DNA from 4 places in the Clostridium gasigenes genome. Region 3 is predicted to be linked to each of the others. Evidence: riboswitches for the same ligand, from Rfam matches in the RefSeq annotation. Region 3 holds a riboswitch; each other region holds the start of a gene.
What was found. Region 3 has a riboswitch for S-adenosylmethionine ahead of metF (methylenetetrahydrofolate reductase [NAD(P)H]). Riboswitches for the same ligand answer to the same signal wherever they lie in the genome.

Region 1 (2,203 bases), 410 kb from region 3:
TGTTTGGTATATAGGCGTACTTAATGCGCCTGTATTTTTATCTATACTTCCCTCTCCATGTAAAATTTTTGTCCCAAATTTCATAATTATTCCTCCAATACAATTTCTAAATCTTTTATTAAATCATCTATCTTCTCTATTCCAATAGAAAGTCTTAATAGATATTCATCTACCCCTAATTTTTCTTTAATTTCTAGCGGAATTTCTGCATGGGTTTGTGTATAAGGATATGTTACTAATGTCTCAACTCCACCTAAGCTTTCTGCAAAAGAAATAACTCTTACTCCTGATAATATTTTAGGAATTATATTTTTATCTTTTACCCTAAATGAAATCATGGCTCCAAATCCCCTGCTTTGAAGTTGATTTACGTCGTATCCTTTATGTTCTTTTAGCCCTACATAAAAAACCTTATCTATATTTTTATTTTCTTTTAACCAGTTAGCTATTTTAATAGCATTCTCTTGGCATCTATCCATTCTAATATGAAGTGTTTTCAATCCTCTTAATACTAGCCAAGAATCAAAAGGTGAAAGAGTAGCTCCCGTGGATTTTTGAATTATTCTAAGCTTACTAATTAACTCCTCGTTATTAGCTACTATAAATCCTGCGAGCACATCATTATGTCCACCTAAATATTTAGTGCCACTATGAACTACTAAATCAATTCCGAGATTTAAAGGTTTTTGGTAATATGGTGTCAAAAATGTATTATCTACTATAGATATAAAGTTATACTTCTTACATATATCTACTATCATATTTATATCTGTTATCCTCATTAATGGATTTGATGGTGTTTCTACAAATATAACTTTTGTATTATTTTTTATAGCCTTTATAATTTCATCTTCTTTTGATGTATCAACAAATGTTGCTTCAATATGATATATTCTGTATATATCATTGAATAATCTAAATGTTCCTCCATATAAATCCTCTGATAAAATCACATGATCTCCAGATTCCAATAAATTTATACAAGCTGTTATAGCTGCTACTCCTGTTGAAAACCCTAATGATTCTTTTCCACATTCTAATAATGCTATAGTTTTTTCTAGTTCTTCTCTTGTGGGATTTTGAAGTCTTGAATAATCATATCCGGTGCTTTCATGTAATCCATTATGCTTAAATGTAGCTGCTTGGTATATTGGAAAACTTATTGCCCCAGTTTTCTCATCTCCACCACTAGCACCCCTAACTGCACTTGTTTCAAAATGGCATGTATTAAAATTGCTCATAAAATTGCCCCCTTTTATTTTTAGATAAAAAAAAGTCACTTCTCATAAAATGAAAAGCGACTTAGAATAATCTAGTCTAATAGTAATACTGAATATTACTTTTCTTCTTATTTTTCAGGATAACCCTGCAGGAATTAGCACCACATTCATTTAAATATCAATTAAAATTGTTATTTAATCAAATAGGTTGCTGGGTTTCAAAGGGCCAGTCCCTCCACCACTCTTAATAAGATCTAATATTAAATTTATAACTCTATTATATTGCTTTCACTTTTTTTGTCAATCTTTTTTTTTATATCCATTCTCTATAATTAATTTTTGTTTTTCTTTTCTGCTTAGTTGTTTAACTTCATATTCTCTTTTCATAGCCTCAATTTTATTGTTAAATTCTTCAAAATAAACTAACTCTACAGGTAATCTTCCTTTAGTATATTTTGCTCCCTTTCCTTGTGAATGAACTTTAAATCTCTTATCTAAATCATTAGTCCACCCTGTATATAATGAACTATCTGAACATTTTAATATATACATGTAATTCATATTTTTCTCCTATAATATATCTTTCACTTGTTTTCCATGCTTTTATTATACACTATTCTATACCTCTTATTTGAGCTATTTCCCCCTTTTGTTCAATATATTATCTCGATATTTTTCAAACTATCTATAACCTATTTTATAAAACAGGTTATATTCCGACTTGAAAATCTAATTATTATATTAATATAATTAAAAAAATAATTGTTTATATTTACATATTTTCTTTAATAAATACTAACACTATTACCAACAAAATTAATTAGGAGGAAATATTTATATGAGAATTTTTAATAAGCCAAGATTTCTACTTATAACTTTAATATTAAGTTTATTTTTATTTACAAGCTTTGCAACTGTTTCTTCACATGCTAGTCCTAATGGATTAGTTATTGATACCAGTAATATTATTTTAGGAAAAGTCT
Region 2 (2,203 bases), 370 kb from region 3:
TTATGAGTTGTTGTTGCTGGATGTAATATGGAGCTTCTTGTATCACCTAATGTAACTACAAGTGCTACTAATTTTAAAGCTCTTGTAAAGTTTTTAGCTTCCTCTATTCCACCTTTAATACCAAAAGTTAATAATCCACTTGAACCTTTTTTAAGGTATTTTTGTGATCTATCATATTGTGAATTCCCTTCTAATCCAGGATAATTAACCCAATTAACCTTTGGATGATTGCTTAACCACTTTGCAAGTTGCACAGCATTTTCACAATGTCTATCCATTCTTAAATGTAATGTTTCAAGGCCTAAATTAGTTAAATATGCATTAAATGGACTTTGACATGCACCTAAATCTCTTAATAATGTAACTCTTAACTTTGTTATATAAGCCGCATCCTTAAATTCTTCTACATATTTAATTCCATGATAGCTAGGATCTGGTTCTACTAATTCTAAATTCTTTCCATTATCCCAATTAAAGTTTCCACCATCTACTATTATTCCTCCGATAGCCTGTGCATGACCATCTGAATATTTAGTAGTTGAATGCACTGATATATTAACGCCATGTTCAAATACATTGCATAAATATGGTGTTCCAACTGTATTATCTACAATAAAAGGCACATCTAATTTCTTTGCCACAAGACTAAATTTATCAAAATCCAATACATTCAATCCTGGATTTCCGATTGTTTCTCCATATATTAGTTTTGTATTTCCTTTAGCCTTTGAAAGAATTTCCTCTACGCTAGCCTCTGGATCTACAAAATCTACTTCTATTCCCATTTTCTTTAAATTAACAGTAAATAAATTAATAGTGCCACCATAAAGTGTTGATGCTGATATTAGATGGTCCCCAACACTACATAAATTTAATATCGAATACAGAACAGCAGATTGTCCTGATGCTGTTGCAACTGCTCCAACTCCCCCTTCAAGCATTGCAAATTTTTCCTCAAGTGCAGCTACAGTAGGATTTGATATTCTACTATATAAATGTCCTGCCGCCTTTAAATTAAATACCTCTTCTAAATAATCTGGATCATCATATTTATAAGTCGTACTTTGAAATATTGGCAATACCCTAGGCTCCCCAGCCTTTGGTGTATATCCTCCTTGAATGCATATAGTTCCCTGGTTCCATTCTTTATTCATTTTAAAAGCCCCCTTTTATTTTTTATATATAATAAAAAAGGTTGTTTCTTAAAAATAAGAAACAACCTTTTAATCACACTAATATAAAAATAACTTTTCAAAGCTATTTTAATTCCTTCATTTTCCAGGACGAACCTGCAGGATTTAGCACAATTCTAATAAATGCTTATTAGTTGTTGCTCGGCTTCACAGGGCCAGTCCCTCCACCATTCTTAATAAAATTTCTAAACGTTATATTTATTCCATTATACACCAACAATTGTTTTTTGCAACAATTATTCAAATAATATTTATTTAATTTAGAAATATACATATCACTATAACTGTTATTTTTTTGGATATACCTTGTAGCTCTATTTTATTTCTATTATTTCTTTTTCTGTAATTATAAAATCTATAGTTACATCATGTTTTTCAGTTACTAAAGATTCAACTATTTGCAAGTCATAGGCTAATACTACTTTTTTTATTCTAGAGTTTAATCCGCTAAAGTACCTATCGTAATATCCGCCACCATATCCAATACGATTTCCATCTTTATCAAATGCAACTCCCGGAACTATAATTAAATCTAAACATTGTTTATCTATTTCACCTTTAAAAGTTTTTGGTTCTAAAATTCCCCAATTATCTGGCTTTAGATTATCTAATGAACTTATTTCTACCGCTTTCATTTCTCTAGTTCCACTAACTGTCTTAGGAATAAAAATCCTTTTCTCATCTTCTAATGCTTTAATAATGAAACTTTTAGTATTTACTTCACTTCCATAATTAATAAAAGTAAATATATTAGTACTTTCTTTGTACATTTTACTTTGCAATAAAGCTTCTAATATTAATTTATCATTAATATTTCTTTCAACTAAGCTTAGACTATCTCTATTTTTTATAATCATATTTCTAAATTCTTTTTTTTCCATAAAAATACCTCATTATATTCATTTTTTAATTTACCCTATTATTGCACCTTTTATTTATGTTATCAAACAAATTTCACACCATTTTTTATATTAATTATGTCTCTTAAAATAGATGCAGCAGAATTTATT
Region 3 (2,203 bases):
CATTTGGGATAAACTTTAAATCAGTATCTAAATAAAATCTAGATTTTAAGAATTTTGCTGGATTACCTTTAACTAAACCAAGCTGATTATTTTGTTTATAAAGAACATAAGGAGCATCCCCTGCAAAAATTGAGCTTATAGCCTCAGATTCTTCAAGCTTTAGTTCTTTTTGTATGAGATTAGTAGAATCTTTAAGGTTTGGCTCTGCAGCTACTGTCTTATTCATGAAATTCCCCATATAAATAACAATTATAGCTGATAATAAAGCAATCATGTTTAATAAAGCTGTACCTTTTCTTTTACTAATTTTTTCAGAAGCATCTTTATTAATTTTATCTAATTCTAATTTTTTAACTTCTTTTAATTCGTTATTTCTAATTTTTTTACTCCCCATAGAACCTATCACCCTTTCCTCTTTTTAAATATGTACAAGTATATTATATCAGTAATTAATGGATTTTTTAAGAGTATTTAGAATATTTAATTTACAATTTTAAGAAATGGGTATATAATTATAAAAAAGAATAAATTTACTTATCAAGAGTGGTGGAGGGACTGGCCCTGTGAAACCCAGCAACCAATATTTTAAATTATTAATTTTAAATTACTAGTTTAAAAATGTGTGGTGCTAAATCCTGCAGTTTTATTAAAAACTGATAGATAAGGGTATTTTATAGTGGCTTACTAAGTCTATAGGAATATCCTATAGGCTTTTTTTGATTTTAGAAGATAAGAGATCTAATAGCGAAGCTAAGTATGATAAGGTATCTACAAAAAATTAACTAGCTAATAAAAAGTACCTTGACTTGATATTTTTTAAAAATGACTTAGGCAAATTTAAATTATAGGGGGGCAAAATTTATGAATATTAGAGAATTATTTGAAAAAAAGAATTTGGTGTTTTCATTTGAAATATTTCCACCAAAGGTATCATCATCAGTAGAAACTATTTACAATACATTAGAGGAGTTAAAAGATTTAACTCCAGATTATATAAGCGTAACCTATGGGGCTGGGGGAAGCTTAACTGAAAATAGAACATGTGAATTATCATCACTAGTTAAAAGCAAGTATGGAATAGAATCATTAGCACATTTAACTTGTATAAATTCAACTAAGGAGGAAATAGATTTTCTCCTTAGGGATTTAAAAAATGCTGGAATAGAAAATATTTTAGCCTTAAGAGGAGATATGACAAGTCATAAATTATCCAAAGCGGAATTTAACTATGCCTCGGAGCTTGTTAATCATATAAAAAGAAGAGGAGATTTCAATATAGTTGGAGCTTGTTATCCAGAAGGTCATATAGATTGTAAGGATTTAGATAGAGATATATTAAATCTAAAATTAAAGGAAGAAGCAGGTGCATCTCACTTTATATCTCAACTGTTTTTTGATAATAATTATTTTTATGATTTTTTAGAAAAAAAAGAAAAATATAATATTAAATCACCAATTCAAGCAGGGATTATGCCTGTTATAAATAAGAAACAAGTAGAAAGAATAACATCACTTTGCGGAACTAACATTCCAAAGAAGTTTCTTAAAATAATGGATAGATATGAACATAATAAAGAAGCATTAAGAGATGCAGGAATTGCTTATGCAATAGAACAAATGGTGGATTTAATTTCAAGTGGTGTGGATGGAATACATTTATACACAATGAATAATCCATATGTAGCGAAAAGAATTAATGGAAGTATTTCATCTATAATAAATTCTGTTAACAATGGAAATGCAATTTAACAAGGCATGTCCAAATAAATATAAAACAGTAGTAAAAGAAAAATGTAGGAGGTAAAAGAACATGGATAAAGTAGAAAGTTTTGAGTTAGATCATAGAAAGGTTAAGGCTCCTTATATAAGAAAGTGTTGTGTTTTAGATGGAGAAAAAGGTGATGTGGTTTGTAAATTTGATATTAGATTTTTACAACCAAATAAAGAAGCTTTTGGAACAGCAGCAATGCATGGACTTGAGCATTTGTTAGCTCATGAATTAAGAAATGAGTTAGATGGAATAATAGATTTATCACCAATGGGATGTAGAACAGGATTTTATTTAAGCCTTTGGGGAAATAGAGAACCAAGTGAAATTAAAGAAGCACTAGAAAAATCATTAAAGGTAGTTTTAGAAGCAAAGGAAATTCCAGCAGCTAATGAAATTCAATGTGGGAATTACAAGGACTTATCACTATTTGGA
Region 4 (2,203 bases), 210 kb from region 3:
AAGATGATTTATAATTAATTTTTCGTTTAACCAAGTGCCACACCTCCTATGCATAATGTATATGTGCGTTATGCACATATTATAATTAATATGTGTAAAAAAAGAAAAGTGTGACAATTGTTTTATAAGTAGAAGCGTAGAAGAATGATATTGGTAATAAATAGAGGGATTACTTAGCTATATAGAGGTGTTTAGCTATAATCAAGCCATAAGGGTAATTATGGACTTGAAATATATTAGAAATGATTATATACTAGTCATTGTCAGCGGAGAGTTTGTAAAAACAAATCCAAGGCAGTGAAAGTTAAATATGGAGAATTTCCCGAGTGGCCAAAGGGAGCAGACTGTAAATCTGTTGCGTATCGCTTCGGTGGTTCAAATCCACCATTCTCCACCATTTTTTAACTTTTTTAACATGCTAGTGTAGCTCAGTTGGTAGAGCAGCTGATTTGTAATCAGCAGGTCGTAGGTTCGAGTCCTATTACTAGCTCCATAAAATCGGAGAATTTCCCGAGTGGCCAAAGGGAGCAGACTGTAAATCTGTTGCGTATCGCTTCGGTGGTTCAAATCCACCATTCTCCACCAATTTTATTATTTTGAAAATTATGCATGGGAGCATAGCTCAGCTGGGAGAGCATCTGCCTTACAAGCAGAGGGTCACAGGTTCGAACCCTGTTGTTCCCACCAATACCTTGATATTAATATGCTAGTGTAGCTCAGTTGGTAGAGCAGCTGATTTGTAATCAGCAGGTCGTAGGTTCGAGTCCTATTACTAGCTCCAAATCCGGAGAATTTCCCGAGTGGCCAAAGGGAGCAGACTGTAAATCTGTTGCGTATCGCTTCGGTGGTTCAAATCCACCATTCTCCACCAAAAAAGCAAGAGTTTATCTCTTGCTTTTTTTATTTTTTAAAAGTTTTCTAAATATTATAAGGATATTTTTAATATTGACTAACAAAAACAAAAGTGATATAATCATCGCATATAAAATTTAATATTGATTCTTATCAAGAGAGGTGGAGGGAATGGGCCCTGTGAAACCCGGCAACCTACTAATATAATTAATTTATACAATTGATTATTAAAGCGTGGTGCCAATTCCTGCAGAGATTCTGCAAGATAAGAAAGAGTTTATAATTATGAGCGTCTTCTTATGGAAGAGGTTTTTTTTATTGTCCAAATTCAAAAAGACATATAATAAAAAATAGACTATTACTAATCTTGTAGTTTTTTAAATATTCCCAAAGTAATAAATGTAGCTGATATAGAATTAATATAAACAATAAGAGAGGAGAAATAAGATGAAAAGATTATTTACATCAGAATCAGTAACAGAAGGACATCCGGATAAAATGTGTGATCAAATTTCAGATGCTGTATTGGATAGTATATTAGCACAAGATCCAAATGCTAGAGTTGCCTGTGAAACCGCAGTAACAACAGGAATGGTATTAGTAATGGGAGAAATATCAACTAACTGTTATGTTGATATTCCAAAGATAGTTAGACAAACGGTAAAAGAAATAGGCTATGACAGAGCTAAATATGGGTTTGATGCTGAAACATGTTCAGTTTTAACTTCAATAGATGAGCAATCATCTGATATAGCAATGGGAGTAGATGAAGCCTTTGAATCAAGAGCTGGTGAAAAGGATAATGTTGAAGCAGTAGGGGCTGGAGATCAAGGAATGATGTTTGGTTATGCAACTAACGAATCCGAAGAATATATGCCACTACCGATAGCTATGGCTCATAGATTATCAAGAAGATTAGCAGAAGTAAGAAAGAATGGTACGTTAGATTACCTTAGACCAGATGGTAAAACACAAGTAACTGTTGAATATGATGATAATAAGGTTGTTAGAATAGATACAATAGTAATATCAACACAACATGGTCCAGAAGTGTCTCAAGAACAAATTAAGAAGGATTTAATGGAATATGTAATAAGAGCAGTTGTGCCTGCTGATTTATTAGATGAAGCTACTAAATATTATATAAACCCAACAGGTAGATTTGTTATTGGTGGACCTCAAGGAGATTCAGGTTTAACAGGAAGAAAGATAATTGTTGATACTTATGGTGGATATGGAAGACACGGCGGTGGTGCTTTCTCAGGAAAAGATCCAACTAAGGTTGATAGATCAGCAGCATATGCAGCTAGATGGGTTGCTAAGAACTTAGTAGCAGCAGGAGTTGCAGATA

Region 1: linked by a shared signal. The riboswitch ahead of J1C67_RS04440 (trans-sulfuration enzyme family protein) and the one ahead of metF (methylenetetrahydrofolate reductase [NAD(P)H]) in region 3 are both predicted to bind S-adenosylmethionine.
Region 2: linked by a shared signal. The riboswitch ahead of J1C67_RS04260 (O-acetylhomoserine aminocarboxypropyltransferase/cysteine synthase family protein) and the one ahead of metF (methylenetetrahydrofolate reductase [NAD(P)H]) in region 3 are both predicted to bind S-adenosylmethionine.
Region 4: linked by a shared signal. The riboswitch ahead of metK (methionine adenosyltransferase) and the one ahead of metF (methylenetetrahydrofolate reductase [NAD(P)H]) in region 3 are both predicted to bind S-adenosylmethionine.

The regions. Positions count from the first base shown of each region.
Region 1 covers NZ_CP071376.1:913,473-915,675, forward strand. The annotation lists gene J1C67_RS04435 (trans-sulfuration enzyme family protein) at 1-84, opposite strand, end outside; gene J1C67_RS04440 (trans-sulfuration enzyme family protein) at 87-1,241, opposite strand; SAM riboswitch class I at 1,346-1,474, opposite strand; gene J1C67_RS04445 (GIY-YIG nuclease family protein) at 1,521-1,781, opposite strand; gene J1C67_RS04450 (thioester domain-containing protein) at 2,059-2,203, shown strand, end outside.
Region 2 covers NZ_CP071376.1:876,265-878,467, forward strand. The annotation lists gene J1C67_RS04260 (O-acetylhomoserine aminocarboxypropyltransferase/cysteine synthase family protein) at 1-1,154, opposite strand, end outside; SAM riboswitch class I at 1,269-1,376, opposite strand; gene J1C67_RS04265 (5-formyltetrahydrofolate cyclo-ligase) at 1,508-2,074, opposite strand; gene J1C67_RS04270 (homoserine dehydrogenase) at 2,137-2,203, opposite strand, start outside.
Region 3 covers NZ_CP071376.1:501,483-503,685, reverse strand. The annotation lists gene J1C67_RS02410 (hypothetical protein) at 1-394, opposite strand, end outside; SAM riboswitch class I at 532-667, shown strand; gene metF (methylenetetrahydrofolate reductase [NAD(P)H]) at 862-1,749, shown strand; gene J1C67_RS02400 (S-ribosylhomocysteine lyase) at 1,811-2,203, shown strand, end outside.
Region 4 covers NZ_CP071376.1:711,936-714,138, reverse strand. The annotation lists gene yyaC (spore protease YyaC) at 1-34, opposite strand, end outside; tRNA gene J1C67_RS03450 (tRNA-Tyr) at 313-397, shown strand; tRNA gene J1C67_RS03445 (tRNA-Thr) at 418-493, shown strand; tRNA gene J1C67_RS03440 (tRNA-Tyr) at 501-585, shown strand; tRNA gene J1C67_RS03435 (tRNA-Val) at 612-687, shown strand; tRNA gene J1C67_RS03430 (tRNA-Thr) at 706-781, shown strand; tRNA gene J1C67_RS03425 (tRNA-Tyr) at 787-871, shown strand; SAM riboswitch class I at 1,000-1,124, shown strand; gene metK (methionine adenosyltransferase) at 1,300-2,203, shown strand, end outside.